Regions from separate parts of the Synechococcus sp. MU1611 genome, predicted to be linked through region 2. Evidence: predicted binding sites of a transcription regulator. Region 2 holds the regulator's gene; each other region holds the start of a gene.
The links. The regulator NtcA, encoded in region 2, controls nitrogen genes in cyanobacteria. The targets are predictions, from matches to a motif close to GTANCNNNNGNTAC.
Positions count from the first base shown of each region.

Region 1: FZZ92_RS05945 (ferredoxin--nitrite reductase) is a predicted target of NtcA. The motif match lies at 3,171-3,184, and genes of this name have one in related genera.
Region 3: glnA (type I glutamate--ammonia ligase) is a predicted target of NtcA. The motif match lies at 1,857-1,870, and genes of this name have one in related genera.

Region 1 covers NZ_VTLC01000002.1:281,012-287,508, forward strand. The annotation lists gene FZZ92_RS05910 (NAD-dependent epimerase/dehydratase family protein) at 1-197, shown strand, start outside; gene FZZ92_RS05915 (molybdenum cofactor biosynthesis protein MoaE) at 161-589, opposite strand; gene FZZ92_RS05920 (MoaD/ThiS family protein) at 593-829, opposite strand; gene moaB (molybdenum cofactor biosynthesis protein B) at 875-1,372, shown strand; gene cobA (uroporphyrinogen-III C-methyltransferase) at 1,384-2,172, opposite strand; gene FZZ92_RS05935 (DNA mismatch repair protein MutS) at 2,169-2,831, opposite strand; gene FZZ92_RS05940 (hypothetical protein) at 2,859-3,125, shown strand; gene FZZ92_RS05945 (ferredoxin--nitrite reductase) at 3,382-4,923, shown strand; gene FZZ92_RS05950 (hypothetical protein) at 4,938-5,129, shown strand; gene FZZ92_RS05955 (formate/nitrite transporter family protein) at 5,164-6,051, shown strand; gene FZZ92_RS05960 (HEAT repeat domain-containing protein) at 6,059-6,497, shown strand, end outside.
Region 2 covers NZ_VTLC01000004.1:33,173-39,669, reverse strand. The annotation lists gene psbH (photosystem II reaction center phosphoprotein PsbH) at 10-210, shown strand; gene FZZ92_RS09020 (TatA/E family twin arginine-targeting protein translocase) at 220-450, shown strand; gene pth (aminoacyl-tRNA hydrolase) at 479-1,096, shown strand; gene FZZ92_RS09010 (DUF3146 family protein) at 1,096-1,353, shown strand; gene FZZ92_RS09005 (resolvase) at 1,337-1,777, opposite strand; gene FZZ92_RS09000 (DUF3084 domain-containing protein) at 1,774-2,925, opposite strand; gene ntcA (global nitrogen regulator NtcA) at 2,953-3,669, opposite strand; gene rph (ribonuclease PH) at 3,728-4,471, opposite strand; gene FZZ92_RS08985 (cob(I)yrinic acid a,c-diamide adenosyltransferase) at 4,616-5,215, shown strand; gene dcd (dCTP deaminase) at 5,215-5,808, shown strand; gene thyX (FAD-dependent thymidylate synthase) at 5,820-6,497, opposite strand, start outside.
Region 3 covers NZ_VTLC01000001.1:684,472-690,968, reverse strand. The annotation lists gene FZZ92_RS04055 (class I SAM-dependent methyltransferase) at 1-253, opposite strand, end outside; gene glnA (type I glutamate--ammonia ligase) at 370-1,791, opposite strand; gene FZZ92_RS04045 (allophycocyanin subunit beta) at 1,998-2,522, shown strand; gene FZZ92_RS04040 (alanine--glyoxylate aminotransferase family protein) at 2,619-3,815, shown strand; gene FZZ92_RS04035 (nucleoside deaminase) at 3,787-4,290, opposite strand; gene FZZ92_RS04030 (aminotransferase class V-fold PLP-dependent enzyme) at 4,331-5,734, shown strand; gene FZZ92_RS04025 (YcjF family protein) at 5,863-6,497, opposite strand, start outside.

The sequences.
Region 1 (6,497 bases), on a different contig from region 2:
AACCGATCCTGCTGCGGAATCTCGTGGAGCGAAGCCTGCGACGCCAAGGGCTGGCACCGGTGCACTGGCTTGGACAAGACGATCCGAGTTCAGCGGGCCGACGGATCCGCAACACCCGGCTCAAACAGCTGGGCTACCAACTGCAGCACCCAAGCGTTGATCAGAGCGGCGTATTTGCCGCCAGCCAGGTTCCCTGACCGCTGCACCACTCCCGCTTCCAGAACGGGGCCTGATGCTTGAGTTGCTCCAATAACGCGGCAGAGCAGCGCTGCGCCGCGCCGCGCCGATCCGCCTGGACCGCCACCAGCACAATCGGGTCCCCAGGGGCGAGCCTCCCCACCCGATGCAGCACCAAAATCGGTCCCACCCGGTGCTCCTGCTGCAAACGCTGTGCCATGGCCGTGATCTGACGTTCGCAAAGGCCGGGGAAGTGCTCCAGCTCAAGCGCCTGCAGAGGCCGGCCATCCATGGTGGTGGGACGCACCCGACCAATGAAGATCGCCGCGGCCGCGGCATCCCCACTCCAGTTCGCAAGCTGCTGCCAAGGATCAAAGGGATCCGGGCACACCTCCACACAACAACTGGTCATGCTTCAACCCCCCGTGAACGGTGGAAGAAAGGCCAGCTCATCACCGGCCTGCAACCGCTGATTCGCACCGACCAACTCCTGATTGACCGCAATGCTGATGCCCTCGAGCGGGCCAAGATCCAACTGGTTCCAGACCTCACGGGCCGTTGATACCCCTGGCGTGAAGGGGAGGGAACGCTCCGCCCAACCGGCACGTTCTCGGAGGGAGGCGAACAACAGCACCTTCAGCACCGCGTCCATGGCAGCTGGAGCGGTTCTAGCGTCCGAAGGCTCCGCCGCTGTGCCATGGGCCTGTCCATCGCCCTGCTCACCATCTCCGACACACGCACCCTGGCGGACGACAGCAGCGGAGATCAGCTGCTGCGCAGCCTTGAAGCCGCCGACCATCGGCTTCACGAGCGAAGACTCTGCCCCGATGATCGCTATCAAATCCGCAGTGAACTGAGCCGCTGGATCGCCGATCCCGCGGTTGATGTGGTGATCACCAGTGGGGGTACCGGTCTGACCGGCCGCGATGGCACCCCCGAAGCCGTGGCACCTCTGCTGGACAAAACAATCGAAGGATTCGGGGAACTGTTTCGCGTGCTCTCCTTCGAGAGCATCGGCACCAGCACCCTGCAAAGCCGCTGCCTTGCCGGCGTGGCCAACGGCACCTTTGTGTTTGTGCTGCCGGGTTCTCTGGATGCGGTGACCACGGCTTGGGACCGGCTCATCCGTGCTCAGCTCGATACCAACACCCGGCCGTGCAACCTGGCCCAGCTCCGGGCTCGCTTGAAGGAATAGAGCGTGGATTGTCAGAACGGAATCGGCATCGTGACCGCTGCCGGTGTGGGCATGCAGGCCTCAACCTGCTGGTCAATCACCTCACCAACCACAACGATCGAGGGTGACTTGAAGGCTTGCGCTCGGCATTGATCGGCAACGTCAACCAAGGTTGCTTTGAGGCAACGCTGCCCCGCCACCGTGCCCTGCTGGATCACCGCCACGGGAGTTGTCGAAGCCAAACCACCCGCCATCAGTTCCTCCGCGATCCGGGGCAGATTGTGCAATCCCATGTAAATCACCAAGCCGTCACTGGCAGCGGCCAAGGCACGCCAATCCACAGAGGGACGGCGCTTGTCGATTTCCTCATGACCGGTGACGAAGGTCACCGATGACCCCGCCCGCCTGTGCGTGACGGGAATTCCGGCATAAGCAGGGGCAGCGATGCCGGCCGTCACGCCCGGGACCACCTGAACAGAGATGTTCCTTTCCGCCAAGTAAGCCGCTTCTTCACCTCCACGACCAAACAGAAAGGGATCACCCCCCTTCAACCGCACCACCGTGCTGTGTTTCTGGGCCATTTCCACGAGCACGGCGTTGGTGCTCGGTTGCGGCACTGAATGATGCCCACGACGCTTGCCGACAAAACGGCGTTCGCAGGCATCAGGGACAAGATCCAGCACTTCCTCGGGCACCAGCGAGTCGTACACCAGGGCATCGCACTCGCGAAGCAGCCGATGCGCCTTCAGCGTGAGCAACTCGGGATCGCCAGGACCGGCTCCCACCAGATAAACGGTTCCGGATTGTTCAGCGATGCTCACGGCAGAGAAACAAGCAGATCGATCAAGGCCTGACGGGTGGGGGGATGCTCCAGCAGAGGAGGCAATCCACCAGCTTCGCTTAACGCCTCCGTCATGCGATTCGGAGCTAGAGCCAACGGGAGTGGCCGGGCGCGGGGATGGCGCTGCTGGAACTCCGGCCAGGCATCGAAGGAAACCAACGGCAACGCCAATCGAGACGACAGCATCGTGAGAAACCGATCCGCCACACCTGGACGGAGAGGATGGTGCACCAGCACGGCATCACGCCGTTCCGGCAGGGGAAGCGCTGAAAGCACAGCGTCCCACCAGGAGGTCCATGCACCGAGAAAGGGCAGCAAGCTCACATTGGCCCCAGTTGAACGAAGCCTGTCCCGAATTGCCGGCACATCGGTTCGAGCGTGAGCTCCAGGCAGCAACAACAAAGGAACGATCCAAGCGGGTTGGAGAGGAGCCGAAACGGCCTGTTCAGCTGTCAGCACCTCGAGCTGTACCGGCGCCGATCGCCGCTGAGCCAGAAGAGGCGGCAGGGATGCCAAACAGTCGGGAACAGCACCGCCATTTCGGCCGTGCACCACGAGATGCAGACCACGCCTTCTCGCGTCGGAAGCGTCATTCCGTAGCAATGGCCACGGATCGATGACCGTGCCGGCTGATGTCATCGGGTTGTTCTGAACGTTGAGGAAGTCATGGCGCCCCGCCGTAATTTTGATCGTGCTCCATTGGACAGTCGCTCCTACCGCGAGCCTCTGGAAGGACGCATCGAGCGATACGACGCCCGGAACGACCGCTACCGCAGGGGATACGACCCCAGGGACGCCCGCTACGACAGAAGACTTGATCGCGCGGCTGGGCCGTCCGAATTGGACCAAGACTTCGCTGCGATGAAGCGCGTTTGGCAAATGCTCCGGGCCGGAGCGGTGCGGATGGTTGGCGAAATTGGACGCCAATACTGAGGCTTAATCAGGTTGCCTTTTACGGCCTCACGGGAACCACCAGATGTAGCCGAAATTACAAATTGGCCAAATCAGAGCCCTGCAATCGATCAACTCCAAAAGTGTTCTCTTTGTTACGGACCAGGGTTCCCATCACGGTGATTATTCAATCAACCCAACGCACCCTTCGTTTTGAAGCGTTGCCGGTCTTCGGGCCATCTCGATTGATTCGCACCTCGTCTTTGAGCAATCAATCCGCCCACTTTTCAATCGACTTATGACTACTAGCTCTCCCTCCAGGCCTTACCTGGATGGCAAGAAGCTCAACAAGATCGAGCAGAACAAGGCGGCCAAGGATGGCCTGTTGGTCGGTAGCGAGATCGAGAAATTCGCCGAACTCGGCTGGGAGCAGGTGGATGAGACCGACCTTCAACTGCGTTTGAAGTGGTACGGCATGTTCTGGCGTCCGAAAACGCCAGGCAAGTTCATGCTCCGCCTGCGTGTGCCCAATGGAGTACTAACCGCAGATCAACTTCGTGTGGTTGGTTCGATCGTCGAGCGCTACGGCGAAAACGGCAGTTGCGACATCACCACTCGGCAGAACCTTCAGTTGCGTGGTGTGCTGCTGGGCGACCTGCCAGAGATTCTTAAACGACTAACGGAAGCAGGTCTCAGCACGATTCAATCCGGCTTCGACAATCCCCGCAACGTCACTGGCAACCCAATCGCCGGCATCGATCCCAACGAGATCGTCGACACGCGGCCCTACACAACCGAGCTGCAGAACTTCCTCACCAACAACTGCCAAGGGAACCCGGAGTATTCCAACTTGCCCCGCAAGTGGAACACAGCCGTTGCAGGGGCGAAGGACAACTTCCTGCTCCACAACGACATCGTCTTTCATCCCGTGGAACGGGATGGGGTGATGGGTTTTGGTGTGTGGATCGGCGGTGTTCTGTCATCGCAGATGAATGCCTATGCCATTCCTCTGAATGCCTGGGTGAAGCCTGACGAAATCTGCAAGATGACCGACGCCGTGATCCGGCTCTGGCGCGACAACGGCGAACGGGACAAGCGCCCCAAAGGCCGCTTCCGCCTCTATCTGGATCAGGTGGGCCACGACGTGTTCCGCAGCCAAGTGGAAGAACTCTTCGGTCCGCTGACATCGGATCCTGGCTCCGTGTTCAACACCACGCCCCGCTCCCACTACGGATTCCATCCCCAGAAACAGGAGGGCCTGTCCTACGCCGGTCTGCACGTTCCAGTCGGCCGCCTGACCGCCCAGGATCTTCAGGATTTGGCCACCGCAAGCCTCAATTACGGCAGCGGCGAAGTGCGTCTCACGGAAGATCAGAACGTCATTCTCGTGGGACTGGCCAACGACAAACGGGAAGCCTTGAAGGCCGATGCCCTCGTGCAGCGCTTCCCTCTGGAACCTGGTCACATCTCGGCTGGAACGGTGTCCTGCACCGGCAACACCTACTGCGGCTTTGCCCTAACCAACACCAAAGACCAAGCCCTTGAAGCAGCCAAGGAACTGGATCAGGAGCTCAACCTTCCCGACGAGCTGAAGATCCACTGGACCGGCTGCCCCAACACCTGCGGCCAGGCCTACATGGGTGCCATCGGCCTCACCGGCACCAAGGCAAAAAACAGTGAAGGCGTGATGGGCGAGGGCTACACGATGACCATCGGCGGTTCCCAAGGCGCCAACCCAAGCATCGGCGAAATCCACCGCAAGGCCATCCCCGCCGATGAGATCAAGGCAGCTCTGAAAGAGGTGTTGATCGACAAGTTTGGGGCCACCCCGAAGGCCTGATCGCTGCTGTCGCCGTGACGCTTCCTTTTGAAGTCACGGCTCCAACGCAACGACCACACCCCCTCACCGTCATGGCCAACCGCAACGACGTGTTCTCTCGTTTCGTCAACTGGCTTAGCGCCAGTGGTCGCGACGGAGCCGCCATCAACCGTCAGGGCGGCAGCCCTGATCTGTTCTCCCGCCTGATGAACCGCATCAGCGGCTGACATCAAACCTTCGTCCAACTCTCAATCTCAACCGATGGACTACGTCCTACCTAATGAGCTTGTCGACGGCATGATTGCCGCCGGCGGCAAAAAATCAACGGTCAGCGTGAAGAACCTGCTGATCCGCGGCTTTTACTCCGGAGCCATCCTTGGCCTGGCAGTGATCCTGGCCCTGACCGTGGGCATCACCGTGAAAGCGCCCTTCGTCGGCTCGCTGCTGTTCCCCTTCGGCTTCGCCAGCATCGTGCTGTTCGGCATGGAGCTGGTCACCGGTAACTTTGCGCTGCTGCCGATGGCCACCTGGGCTGGCAAAAGCACCTGGGGCGCCACCTTCCGCAATTGGGTCTGGGTCTGGATCGGCAACTGGATCGGCACCGCAGTTGTGGCCGTGATCATGGCGATCAGCCTCACCAGCGGCACCATGGATGGCGCTGCTGACAATGTCGGCCCGCCGATCTGGGATGCCGTGGCCCAGAAGATCATGGCTCTCAATCAAATCAACGTTGAGAAGAAGTACGAGGCCCTGGGAAGCATGGGCTTTTTCCTCGCCTTCCTGCGCGGAGTGGTGGCCAACTGGCTGGTCTGCCTTGGCGTAACCATGGCTCTGGTGAGCAAGAGCGTTCCTGGCAAAATCCTGGCCTGCTGGCTTCCGATCACGGCCTTCCAATCGATGGGCATGGAGCACATCGTGGTGAACCAGTTCCTTCACACCGCCGGTCCGATCCTTGGTTCAGGTGTCCCCTTCACCAAGGTGATCTTCTGGAACTTCCTGCCGGTCACCCTGGGCAACATCGTGGGCGGCATGGTGTTCATCGGCATGCTCTTCTACAGCACCCACCGCACTCAGATGGAGAACGTGCTGCCGACCGAGCACGATGAAAAGCTGGAGCGTGAGCTCGCTGCAGAACTGGGTGCCCGCTGATCCATCCATGAACGACGAAGCCGTTCTCTGGGAACGGCTCGCCCGATCACGACGCGCTCCTTTGGAGCCCGCTTGGCTGGGGGAGGTCTACTCCCCCAGCCTTTCTATTGATCTGCGGCGAGCCCTCTGCGAAAAACTGGGGATGCAGGCCGAGCGGGGCTGGCCCGTCATCCAAGAACTCCTCGCCAACCATGGGGTTCAAACCGATTTAGTGATGGCAGCAGGGCTGTGCCACCAGAGCGAAGCCCGCGATTGGTTGTTAGTTCAACTCGAGCAAACCTCGGACAACGAGGACGCCAACCTGATGGTGGTTCAGGCTCTGGCCTGCTGGGGAGCCGAGGTTCCAGAGTCAGTTGTAGTGAATTGCCTGCATCACCCAGGCCAACTGCACCGCCTCGCCGGTCTGCAACTGCTCAGCTTCCGGTCCCACTGCCTCGACGACGGCG
Region 2 (6,497 bases):
AGCGTCGTCATGGCCCAACGCACCCGTCTGGGAGACCTTCTCCGCCCACTGAACTCCGAGTACGGCAAGGTGGTTCCCGGATGGGGCACCACTCCCGTGATGGGCATCTTCATGGTGCTTTTCTTGGTGTTCCTGCTGGTGATTCTTCAGCTCTACAACAAGTCCCTCATCCTTGAGGGCATCAACGTGAACTGGAACGGCCTCGGCTGATCTGAACCCATGAATATCTTCGGCGTCGGTCTCCCCGAAATGGCGGTTATCGGCGCCGTTGCGCTATTGGTTTTCGGTCCGAAGCGCTTGCCGGAGCTTGGTCGCACGTTGGGAAAGACCCTGAAGGGATTCCAATCCGCGTCCAAGGAATTTGAGCGCGAGATCAACAAAGCCATGGCAGATCCGGAGGTGCCGGCGGACGCTGCCAAACCGGTCGAAGAACTTCCCCCCGGCGACTGAGTCGCCACAACTGAGTCGCCACAGTGGTATGACCACCGATCTCAAGCTTGTCGTGGGACTGGGAAACCCCGGCACGAAATACACGGGCACGCGCCACAACATCGGCTTCATGGCTTTGGAGCTTTTTTCGGAGCGTTCCGGATTCAGCTTTCGGCAGCAAGCCAAATTGCATGGATTGGCGGCCGACACAGGAGTGGGTGATCAGCGTTTGCGCCTCCTCATGCCGCAGACGTACATGAACGACAGCGGTCGTGCAATTCGTGCTGCGCTCGATTGGTTTGGCCTCGAGCCCCATCAACTGCTGGTGCTGGTTGACGATATGGATCTCCCCCTTGGCCGTTTGAGGCTGCGTGCTCAGGGCAGTGCTGGAGGTCACAACGGACTGCGTAGCACCATTCAGCATCTCGGCACCCAGGCGTTCCCCAGGCTGCGGATCGGGATTGGTGCTCCGGCTGAGAACCCTGCCGAGCGTCGTGCCCGAACGGTGTCTCACGTGCTTGGTCCCTTCAGCAAGCTGGAGCAACCCTGTGTGGGCGCTGTTCTGGACGCTGTCCTGGAAGGGATTAATCGTCTTCAACGTCAGAGCTTTGAGCGCGCCGGGACCTGGATCAACGGGTTTCGCTACGACCTGGAGTCCGAAGACTGATGCCGGCTCTTCCGGCGACAACAGCCCATCTACGGGTGCTTCGCCAATGTTTTCAGGCGAAATGTGTGGAGGGTGAGGTCTCTGCCGGAGGCTTTGAGTGGCAGTTTTCCTGGGCGTTTGACCGCGGCGAGCTGATGGTGGAGCCGTCCTTAGGACGTGCCCTGATCGAGGATGCCTTGCGGCGGTTCCTGGTGCGTTCTGATTACAAGCTCGAACCAGGAGGTGACTACACCTTCATGGTCAGGGCCAGGTTTTGAGCAAGAACGTGGGTGCAGGCTCTGGCCATTGCAGGCGGCACCCCAGGTGCTCTTCCAGCATGACTAAGGCGGCAACAGCATCCAGGTCCACCGGTGGAATGCGCAGCCCTTTCGGTAGAACTCGGCGCCAACCCCGAGCTGGCCACAGCGTCCAGTAACGCTGTCTTGCCCGCAGGGTGGTCCCCTGCTCCGGAATCACGGTGAGGCTGCCCAGGCCTTCCAGCCGCTTGATCCACGCTTGGCTTCCTGTTCCGTCGCCAATCAGGATGCGATCTAGAGCTTGGTCTTGATTCCACTGCTCGAGCCAGGGTTCCACGGCCTCTGGGCTCAGAACATGGCCCTCGCTGACAAGACCATGCTGAAGATCGGCCAGCACAAGGCCACATTTGCAGCGGCCTGGGTCGAGTACGGCCACCCGCTTCATGGGGATGCCTCAACCTCGACCACAACAGCATCGGCGCTGTAGCTGATCCCTGCGGCAATCACCTTCAAGACCACGCTTTTGCTGGGTCCCTCCATCAATGTCTGGGCCAGTTGGGAGAGTGCTGATCCATCGAATTGCAGTCCTTCCGTCAGGGATCCTCGCCGTTGCACCTCGGCATAGGCCGATGCCAAGAGAAGGTTCAGCCGTGTTCGAATGCCCTCTGGTGTGCGTTCATCCGTTCGTAGTGTGGTGGTCGCCAGCACGTCACCGCTTTGAGCTACTGGGCGGTTCGGACGCACTTCGGGGAAGGCGTACACCGCCGTTTCACCACGCAGCACATTGGTGGCGGAGCGCAGCGAGATCACCCAGGTGTCCGGCTTGCGGATGATGTTCTGTAGGCGTTCCACGTCGCTGCGGGGAACGCGGATCAACTGTCGTTCGGGTGCTTCACCCGGCCTCACCTTGCCGTAGGCGTTGGCATTGGCCTCTTGAAGCAGCCTGTCGACAGCCTGTTTCGCTTGATCAGGAGCATCGAGACGAACCGTTGCTCTCGCCAAGGTCTGTCCGCTACTGATCACCACCGATCCACGCCTCAGGGCGACCAGGTTGAATTCGAGTTCCTTGAGTTCCTGCTCGCCAGCTCGGATTCGGCTCCGCACGCTGTTCAATTCGGCCTCCGTGCGCTGGATGTCGGCATCGCGGGAGGCGATGTCGCGGCTCAGACGCTCACGTTCTGCTTCGAGCTGGGCGCGTTCGTTCTGCAGAGGAGCCAGTTCGCGGCGCAGGGTGTCAGCCCGTTGCTGTGACTGCTTGAGTTCAGCGGCGATCCGGTTGGCTTCTGTTCGGGTCTCTTCCCGTTCCCGTTCGGCTGCATCGAGCTGCCGCCGGCTGTCCTGGAGCCGGTCTTGCAGAGCATCCAGTTCAAACAGGCCCACCCGCAGCTGGCGGCTCACCAGCAGCAGCAGGCCGAGCGATAGTGCGCTGATCAGGCTGCCGGTCAGCACCGTGATCAGAACGGCGGTCCGTCGCGGGCGCATCTTGAACAGACTCAGGCGGGCCTTGCCAACACGACTTCCCAGCCGGTCACCCAGGGTCGACAGAACGCCCCCGAGCACCAGCAGAACCAGGATCAGTGCCCAGCCACTCATGGCCGCACCTGTGGGTTGACGTGCTGCCTAGCTGAATCGTTTGGCCAGAGCGATTGGATCCAGAACGGTGATTTTTTTGCGGTCAATCTGAACCAGACCGGATTGACGCAAGTCTCCCAGCAGACGCGTGATTGTCACGCGCGTTGAGCCAATCGCTTCGGCGATGGCCTGATGGGACAGGCGCAGGTCGATGGTGATTCCCAGTTCATCCGCAACGCCGAAATCCCTGCACAGCACCAGCAGAAAGCTCACCAGTCGGGATGACATGTCCCTGTGGGTCAGCGTTTCGATCATCGTTTCGGTCTGAAGAATCCGACTGGAAAGGCCCTGCAGCAAGCGCAGGCCAACGCTGGTATCCGCCTCGATCGCTGCCTTCACGGATGTCGCAGGCGCCGTCACCATCTCGACTCTGGTGAAGGCTACGGCGTGGTAGAAGCGATCAGACCGTTGACCGGTCAGCAACGACAGCACCCCGAAGAGGCTGTTCTCGCGCAGCAAGGCCACTGTGATCTCTTCCCCTGACTCGTAGACGCGGGAGAGACGGACCGCGCCGCGGCGGATCAGATAGACCCGTTCAGCAGGATCTCCAGGGAAAAAGATGGTCTTGTTGCGGTCCACCAGTTCACTGCTGGCGCCGTCCAGGTCCCGGATGATTTCCAGGAGGGAGCGGTTGGCCGGTTCTGTGCTGGGGGTTGGAGCCACCATCTGCGGGGCGTATCGGCTGAAACCTCGGCTACTGGTCATGACAACCCCCTTGTGAGGCGAAGTTACGGAGCCAACGGTGGCCGCCGTGTAGCGGTTATTACGTAACTCTGCTGTGCTCGCTCATCGCTTGGCGTTGCGCCTGCATCAGGGATGTCAATCCAGGCTCAGCCAGATCCAGTAATTCATTGAGTTGGCTGCGGCTGAAAGGCGCTCCCTCCGCAGTTCCCTGGATCTCCAACAGGCGACCATCGCCAGCCTGCACAACATTCAGGTCCACCTCAGCTTTGCTGTCTTCGCTGTAGTCCAGATCCAGCAAGGCCTGGCCATCCACCAGGCCGACGGACACGGCCGCCACCTGGTCGACCAGTGGCGATTGCTCCAGAATCCCCTCATCCACGAGTGAAAGGCAGGCTTGCTCAAGGCCGAGCCAAGCTCCCGTGATGGATGCAGTCCGTGTTCCGGCGTCGGCCTGGATCACATCGCAGTCGATCAGCAAGGTGCGCTCGCCCAGTCGCTTCATGTCGATCACAGCGCGAAGGCTTCGGCCGATCAACCGTTGAATCTCCTGCGTGCGGCCCGACAATTTCATGAGCTCTCGTGATTGCCGCTGCGGCGTGGATCCCGGCAGTAACCGGTATTCGGCGCTGAGCCACCCCAACCCTTCCCCCTTCCGCCAGCGTGGAACCTTGTCCTCCAGGCAGACGCTGCAGAGAACAGCGGTTCGGCCGGTGTGAACCACAAGGGAGCTCAAGGCAAAACCCATGGGATTCCAGGTCACCGAGAACGGCCGTAATTGCTCAGGGCGACGGCCATCGGTGCGGCTTCCAGCGGTTTGGCTCATCGGTGGTGTGCAGTTCTTCAAGCCTCGCAGGCGGTTGGTTCTCGCCCGTCCAAACACCATGGGTGGTGTCAATGCACTTGTGGAATGTCATCTCGCCGCTACATTCAAGGTCTTGCCGGGATTGCCCGGACGGATGTTGCCGCGATGACCACAAGCCTTGCCGACCCCCAAGCGTTCCAGAACTCTCTGGATAGGGATCAGCAGGCTTTGCAGCGGGCTGGACTCAGGCCCCTGCCACCTGTTGCAGATCCTCCACCGCTATATCTGGTGGCTCCCGAAGGGCAGCTCCAGGTCCACACAGCGCCCTATCGCGGCAGTTTCGCCAGTGTTCTCAGTCAAGCGATGCGTGCCGCTGGTCTGGGCAGTCGTGTTCTGATCAGTCAGTTCCTCAAAGGGGGCGTGCAGCAGGGGCCCGCAGGTCGAGTCCAACTATGTGGAGGCCTGGTCTGGCTACGGCCCGAGGTGCCTCTCTGCCTCTCTTCTCCGAATCACCCCGGCGGTGCGGAGGCGGTTGCTGCCGTTTGGTCCATCTGCCGTCAGCATTTGATTCAGGGGGATCTCGACCAGTTGGTCCTGGATGAAATCGGCCTGGCTGTTGCCTTCGGTTACCTCAATGAATCGGACGTGATTGCAGCTCTCGAGCAGCGGCCCGCCTCGATGGATGTGATCATCACAGGACCTGCGATCCCCGCCGGCGTGGTGGAGATGGCAGATCAAGTCACGGAGTTGCGCCGAGGTTTCTGATGCTCAAGTGCGATCGCTGGATCACTGAACAGGCTGGGCAGGGAATGATCGAGCCATTCCAGAGCGGCCTCGTCCGTCATCTGGATCCGGAGCAGAAGCTGCGTCCGGTGCTGAGCTTTGGTTGCTCCTCCTACGGCTACGACCTACGCCTGTCTCCTCAGGAATTTTTGATCTTCCGGCACGTTCCCGGCACGGTGATGAATCCCAAGCGGTTCAATCCGGCCAATCTCGAGCCCACTCCTCTCCATGAAGATGAGGACGGCCGCTATTTCATTCTTCCGGCCCACTCTTATGGCCTTGGCGTAGCGCTTGAAAAGCTTCGAGTTCCTCCCAACATCACTGTGATCTGTTTGGGCAAGAGCACCTATGCGCGCCTTGGAATCATTGTGAATACCACCCCAGCGGAAGCTAGCTGGGAGGGTCACCTCACCCTTGAATTCAGCAACAGCTCCGGTGCTGACTGCCGGATCTATGCCGATGAAGGTATCTGTCAGCTGTTGTTTTTTGAGGGTGATCCCTGTGCGACCACCTACAGCGATCGGCAGGGCAAATACCAGCACCAGCCCGAACGTGTGACGCTCGCCAAGGTTTAGATCTCCCCGGTTTAAGGGGCCAGTCGTGCTCGATGCAGCCTGCTTTTTTCGTACCAGGCGGCGAACTCAGGAGCCCAATCCACCATGTGGGGCCACATCAGATCGCAGAGCTGGCGGATCTCCAGCTGAGCATCGAGTTTGGCCCGCAGATCCATGAAGTGGAGAAACGCGCGCAAACTGAAGCTCACCACAAAGTGCTGGCGGTAGTCGAACGGAAGGATGCCGCGGGCGTGCTCCTCGGAGAAGCCGGTTTTGAGAAGATCCCTGTATCGCTCGGCAGCGCTTCGGCACAGATCAAGATCTTGGTTGCGCAGCTCTTCCGTGTAGGCATATTTCTTGCCCTGCCTGTCGCTGTAGTCGCCGACGGGCCGCAAATAAAACACCTCTTCAAGCTCTAGGGCCCCATCCGCTGCTCTGCAGATGCGATCGCCCGTGTAGCGCATCGATTGCACATCGAAGCTCACGCCGACCCGATGGGTGCGGGCCTGCTGCATCACCGAATGAGGGAACCAGCCCACGTTCAGCACGATCTGTGCATGTTCCATGGGGCCGTAATGGCCGCGCTCTCCGGATAGCAAACGTTTGACGCAGATCTCCCCAGCCCGTTGTTCATCAGGCCAACTGGCACGATCTCCGGCCACAAAACCTTCGCTGTAGTCCTGATGCATGGCCGCATAGATGCATTGCTG
Region 3 (6,497 bases), on a different contig from region 2:
AGGGCGCATCGAAGAGCAGTTGCTCCGGATAGATCCCCCATTGAGCCTCCTGCCAATCCTGTTCCTGGAGCTTGTTCATATCCAGGCGCAGTTCTCCGAGCACCTCGGCGGGTACTGCTTCGGTTTTGGGAACGGCATCGGGAGCCACCCATTCCATCAGCTTGGTGCTCAGCTCTTTGTGAGCCAGGCCCGCGATGCTTTTGCCTTGCTGAAGCGTTTGGTACGCAAGCTTGCTCAGGGGCGTTGACGCCATCGCGGATTCAGACAACGGCCCTATTCCAGCGGATGTGACGCGCAACCGCGTGCCAAGCAGTCCACAAAAAAAACCCGCCTCCTGCGAGGCGGGTCGTGGGTCTCAACGAGTGCTGATCAGGCGTCGTAGTACATGGTGAATTCGTGGGGGTGAGGACGCTGACGCAGCTGCTGAACCTCTTCGTATTTGAGGTCAATCCAGTTGTCGATGAAGTCGTCGCTGAACACTCCGCCAGCGGTGAGAAAGCCACGATCGGCATTCAGAGCTTCCAAGGCACCATTGAGGGAAGCCGGGACCGTTGCGATCTTCGAAAGCTCTTCAGCAGGAAGTTCGAACAAATCGCGATCTTCGCCGTCGCCGGGATCGATCTGGTTCTTGATGCCATCCAGGCCAGCCATCATCATGGCGCTGAAGGCCAGATATGGATTGGCTAGGGCATCACCGGAACGGAATTCGAGGCGCTTGGCTTTGGGGCTTGGGCCGGTGAGAGGAATTCTCACAGCGGCGGAACGGTTGCCCTCCGAGTACACCAGGTTCACTGGAGCTTCGAAGCCGGGCACCAGACGCTTGTAGCTGTTGGTGGTGGGGTTGGTGAAGGCCAGGAAGGCCGGAGCGTGCTTGAGGATGCCGCCGATGTACCAGCGGGCGGTCTGCGACAGGTTCGCGTAGGTGCCTTCGCCGAAGAACAGTGGCTGACCACCTTTCCAGAGGCTCTGGTGCACATGCATGCCTGTGCCGTTGTCGTTGAACACCGGCTTGGGCATGAAGGTGGCTGTCTTGCCGTACTTCTTGGCCACGTTGCGCACGACGTACTTGTACGTCATGACGTTGTCGGCTGCCTGGATGAGCTCAGCGAATTTCATGCCGAGCTCGTGCTGGCCTGCGCCGGCAACTTCGTGGTGGTGCTTCTCGGTGGGGATACCCAGTTGCCCCATCAGCAGAAGCATCTCGGAGCGGATGTCCTGGGCTGTGTCGTTCGGAGCAACGGGAAAGTACCCCTCTTTCACCTGAATTTTGTAGGCGAGGTTGCCGCCTTCCTCGATGCGACCCGTGTTCCAACCCGCCTCGATCGTGTCGACGCTGTAGAAGGAGCCACCTTCGGCCGAGTTGTAGCGGACGTCGTCGAAGAGGAAGAATTCAGGCTCAGGACCGAAGAAGGCCATGTCGGCCAGTCCTGTGCTGGCGAGGTGATTCAAAGCACGCTGGGCCAGGGCGCGGGGACAGCGCTCATAGGGCTGACCGGTGCGCGGCTCCTGAATCGAGCAGATCATGCTCAGGGTTTTGTGCCGATAAAACGGATCAACCCAGGCCGTGTTGGCGTCGGGAACCATGGCCATGTCGGAGGCTTGGATGCCCTTCCATCCACGGATGGAGGAACCGTCAAAGGCCAGGCCCTCAGTGAAGGATTCTTCCTCCAGCAGATCGGTACAGACCGTTAGGTGCTGCCACTTGCCGTGCAGATCGGTGAATTTGAGGTCGATCAGTTCGATGCCTTCGTCCTTGATCTGGCGCAGGACGTCCTGGGGGGATTTCGACATAAGAAAGGACTGCTCGACTGAATTGTGCAGTGGTGTGACCGTATAGAGCCACAAGTCACCATTTTGTATCAAGAGGTACGTTCCAGCTGCCTGGAGTCAACTGCGTAACCGTTTCTGTCAACTTGGCCGAAATGCAGGCCTGCCAAAGGATTTGCCCGCTTCAACGGTGTTAGCGTCCGCGGGGGATCCTCTGGAGATTCAGGTAAATGCGCGATGCAATCAGCGGTCTGATCGGTCGCTACGACCAACTGGGTCGTTATTTCGATCGTCCAGCGATCGACAGCATCAATGCGTATTTGGATGAATCCACGCTGCGGATTCAGGCTGTTGAGCTGATCAACGGTTCCGCCGCCGAAATTGTGCGTGAGGCCAGCCAGCGGCTGTTCCGGGATGAGCCCGACCTGCTCCTTCCTGGCGGAAACGCCTACACGACCCGTCGGCTCGCTGCCTGTCTGCGGGACATGGATTACTTCCTGCGCTACGCCAGCTATGCCCTGGTTGCCGGCGACAGCACGATTCTCAATGAGCGTGTTCTCAACGGGCTGGACGACACCTACAAGAGCCTTGGTGTTCCTACGGGCCCCACTGTTCGCAGCATTGTTTTGCTCGGGGAAGTCGTGGCCGAGATGCTTTTGGCGAACGGTGCGGCATCCGAGCAGCTCGCCACTGTTCTGCAGCCGTTCGATCACCTGGCCAAAGGCCTTGCTGAAACCAATGTGCGCCAACGTTGAACGCAAAAGTTCAGCGCAAGATTTGAACAGATTGCAATCGTGCAGCTCTCATCTCTTCTGAGGGGCATGACTGCGTAGGCTCATCACCACGAACCAATGATCAGGGCTTTGGCGACGACCAACTCTCTTCTTCCTGTTGACGAACGTCATCGCAAAGCTTTTGCACCGATCAGCACTCCAGATCGACTGCTGCTGGGACCAGGCCCCTCGAACGCGCACCCGACGGTTCTGAAGGCGCTGTCGCGAACTCCCATCGGTCACCTTGATCCCCTTTACGTCGAGCTGATGGGTGAGGTGCAGGAACTTCTGCGCTACGCCTGGCAGACGGACAACCGCCTCACGCTTCCGATGAGTGGTACTGGGAGTGCCGCCATGGAGGCAACCCTGGCCAACACCGTGGAACCTGGAGACACCGTTCTTATTGCGGTGAAGGGATATTTCGGCCTGCGTCTGGCAGATATGGCTGGGCGTTACCGCGCTGATGTCAAAACCATTGAGAAGCCCTGGGGAGAGTGGTTTTCTCTCGATGAACTCGAAGCGGCCCTGATCGAGCACAAGCCCGCGATCCTGGCGATGGTTCATGCCGAAACCTCCACCGGTGTCTGCCAACCCATGGACGGCATTGGCGACCTCTGCAGCAAGCACGACTGCTTGCTGCTGCTCGATACCGTCACGTCCTTGGGGGGAGTTCCGCTTTATATCGATGAGTGGAAGGTTGATCTCGCTTACAGCTGCAGCCAGAAGGGATTGAGCTGCCCTCCGGGCCTTGGACCCTTCACGATGGGCCCTCGCGCCGAGGCCAAGATGTCAGCCCGTCAGGGCAAGGTTCCCAATTGGTATCTCGATGTGTCCCTGCTTAATCAGTACTGGGGCAGTGATCGTGTCTACCACCACACGGCGCCGGTCAATATGAATTTCGGCATGCGCGAAGCCTTACGTCTGTTGGCCGAGGAAGGTCTAGATCAGGCCTGGGCTCGACACCGCAGCAATGCGGAATTGCTCTGGAGCGGCCTCGAAAGTCTCGGGCTTTCTATGCATGTTCCGGCCGACCGTCGACTGCCGACGCTCACCACTGTTCGCATCCCTGAAGGTGTGGATGGAAAGGCCTTCAGTCAGCATCTGCTGAACAACCACGGCATCGAGGTGGGCGGTGGTCTCGGCACGCTTGCTGGAAAAATCTGGCGAATCGGGCTGATGGGATACAACTCCAACCCAGAAAATGTGAACCGTCTCCTCAACCTGTTTGAGACAGAGCTACCCCGCTTCAGCGGTTCTGAAGCCGCCGCTGCCTGAACCAGCGCTCCAGCTGCCCTCTCGCCTCAGCCTCGCGCACACCGCGCACCACCTCCATGTGATGGTGCGCACTGGCATGGGTGGAGAGGTCAAGGCTTCCCCCCAAACCACCGCGTTTAGGGTCCGATGCGGCATACACCACTGCTCCCATTCGGGCCTGCACCAAGGCTCCCGCACACATGGGGCAGGGCTCGAGGGTCACGATCAAGGTGCAGTCGTTGAATCTCCAATCGCCCTGCACCACCGCTGCCTGCCTTAACGCCACCAGTTCGGCATGCCCAAGGGGGTCCATATGGTTCTGGCGTCTGTTGCGTCCATGTCCGATGGCCTTCCCGTTTCCATCCAGGATCACCGCGGCAACTGGTACCTCTCCTTCCGCGCCAGTGGCCTCGGCCCGCTGGAGCAGAACGTCCATCCAGCGAGTCAAGTCATCCCGCTGATCCACCGCCGTTACACGCTGTCCTTTGAGCACCATCCCACGAGACGCGAAGATCACTGAAGTTCACGGGTCTCCGTTGCAAGCCTGTTCCGAGTCTCAGCACCCATCGGATCGGCTCGCTCCGTTCGCCATCCCCTCGGCTGCAGACCCGGTACTGAATGACTTCTTGCACCGCAGTTCAGATCTGCTCTGCCGTTGGATCGGCTCGGCTGAACGAACGGGCCCGGTGCCCTTGATGCGCCCTTTGCCTGAGGTGGCTCCCGGGCTGGAAGGAGCTGGTGTCGAATCACTCCTGAGTGATCTGCAGCAAGTGATGGATGGGGCCTACCAGCCGTCTCATCCCGGTGCCTTGGCTCATCTTGATCCGCCCCCTCTCACCGCCTCCATTGCGGCGGAGATGGTTTGCGCGGGTTTGAACAACAATCTCCTGGCAGAGGAACTCTCTCCTGGGCTGACTGGCCTGGAACATGATCTCTGCCGCTGGTTCTGCCACAGGATTGGCTTGCCGGAAGGATCCGGAGGCGTTCTGGCGAGTGGTGGAACCCTGAGCAATCTCATGGCACTGGTCTCGGCTCGGGCCGCTTTGGGCTCGATGCAGCGGGATCCCGTGCTCCTTTGCAGCCAAGACGCCCACGTCTCGATCAACAAGGCGGCAAGGGTGATGGGTTTGTCGGAGGATGCACTCCAGATGCTTCCGGTGGCCCCCGACGGCGGCCTCTGTCTTGACGCTTTGGGCGAGCGTTTGACAACACTGCAAGCCCAGGGCCGCCCTTGTCTGGCGGTGGTGGCCACCGCTGGGACAACCGTGCGTGGTGCCATTGATCCCCTCTCGGATCTGGCAGCACTCTGTCGTGATGCAGGGGTGTGGTTGCATGTGGATGCAGCCATCGGCGGTGTGTTCGCCCTGAGCACCAGCCACGCATCTCTGATGCGCGGCATGGAGTTGGCGGATTCGATCACTCTGAATCCTCAGAAACTGCTTGGCATCACCAAAGCTTCATCGCTGCTGTTGCTGAGGGATCGCACCCACCTCCGCCAGGCCTTTTCAACAGGATTGCCCTACATGCAGGCGCCCAATGGGGTGGATCACGGTGGGGAGATCGGCTTGCAGGGAACCCGGCCCGCGGAGATCCTCAAGCTCTGGCTTGGCCTGCGTCAGCTGGGTGAGGCTGGGATTGAAGCGACCCTCAGCGGTGCCTTGCAACGGCGAAAGGCCTTTGCCTCCATGTTGGATCCCAACAAGCTGACGCTGTTGTCGGGTGACCTTCACCTTCTGGCGTTCCAGGCCAGGGAGGGGGGAATTGACGCTGCCGCTTGTTGGAGTGAAGAGACCCGCCAGATGCTTCTCTCTCACGGCTACATGCTCTCGAGACCCTTCTATGGCGACCGTTTCTGTCTTAAAGCGGTCTTGGGTAACCCGCACACCACAGCTCAGCATCTCAGCGACTTGTCCGATCGGCTGAATGCATCGCTGGCCTGAAGCCTGATCGTCCACAATCGCCCTCGTTTGAGGGGGTCCCATGCCGGAACAGAAGCAGGGTTCACGCTGGGTTGCGATCGTCACCGGTGCGATTTCAGTGGCGATTGGTGTGATCTATCTGCTGCTGATCACGGTGCTGGATGCCCGGGGGCCGATGCTCCCCCCTCCTGCTGAGGCTCTGGCCGGGGCGGAAGGCGCCCCGCTGCCGACTGCTGAAGCGGTTCCACCACTTGCCGCATTGCACTGGCCAGAAAGCGCTGCAGCGAGAGTTCCCGCCGATTGAGTTCAAAGGCCTGTTGCACGACGGTCTGCATCCCGCCGTCGCCCCAGTCTTGGTCTTGTTCGAAGTAACGGATGAAGCTGCTGCCGGCAATTCGGGTGAGCCATGCGGTGACCACCCCCTGGAGCACCTGACCAAGAATCAGGGTGGGCAAACTCAGGCTGAGGCTGGTGCCCAGCAAGGACATGGCCCCTTTGACGATGCCCAACTTGCCCAGGGTTTGACCTAGGGACATGGCCAAGTCTTTGGCACGATCCCGGGACAGCTCAACCCCGTAGATCTTCGCCATTTCAAGAATCATCTGGGCATTCACTGCTGCGGTACTCAACAGATCCACTCCTGGCAGTGGATTGGCAGCGACGATCCCAGCGCCCATCCAGCTGTAACGGTCGATGCAGCGTTTGGCTTCCCGGGAGCGCTGGTCGTTCAACAGGTCACGACCGCGGCTGTCGAGGGACCGACACTGGAGAAGGATGTTGTCGG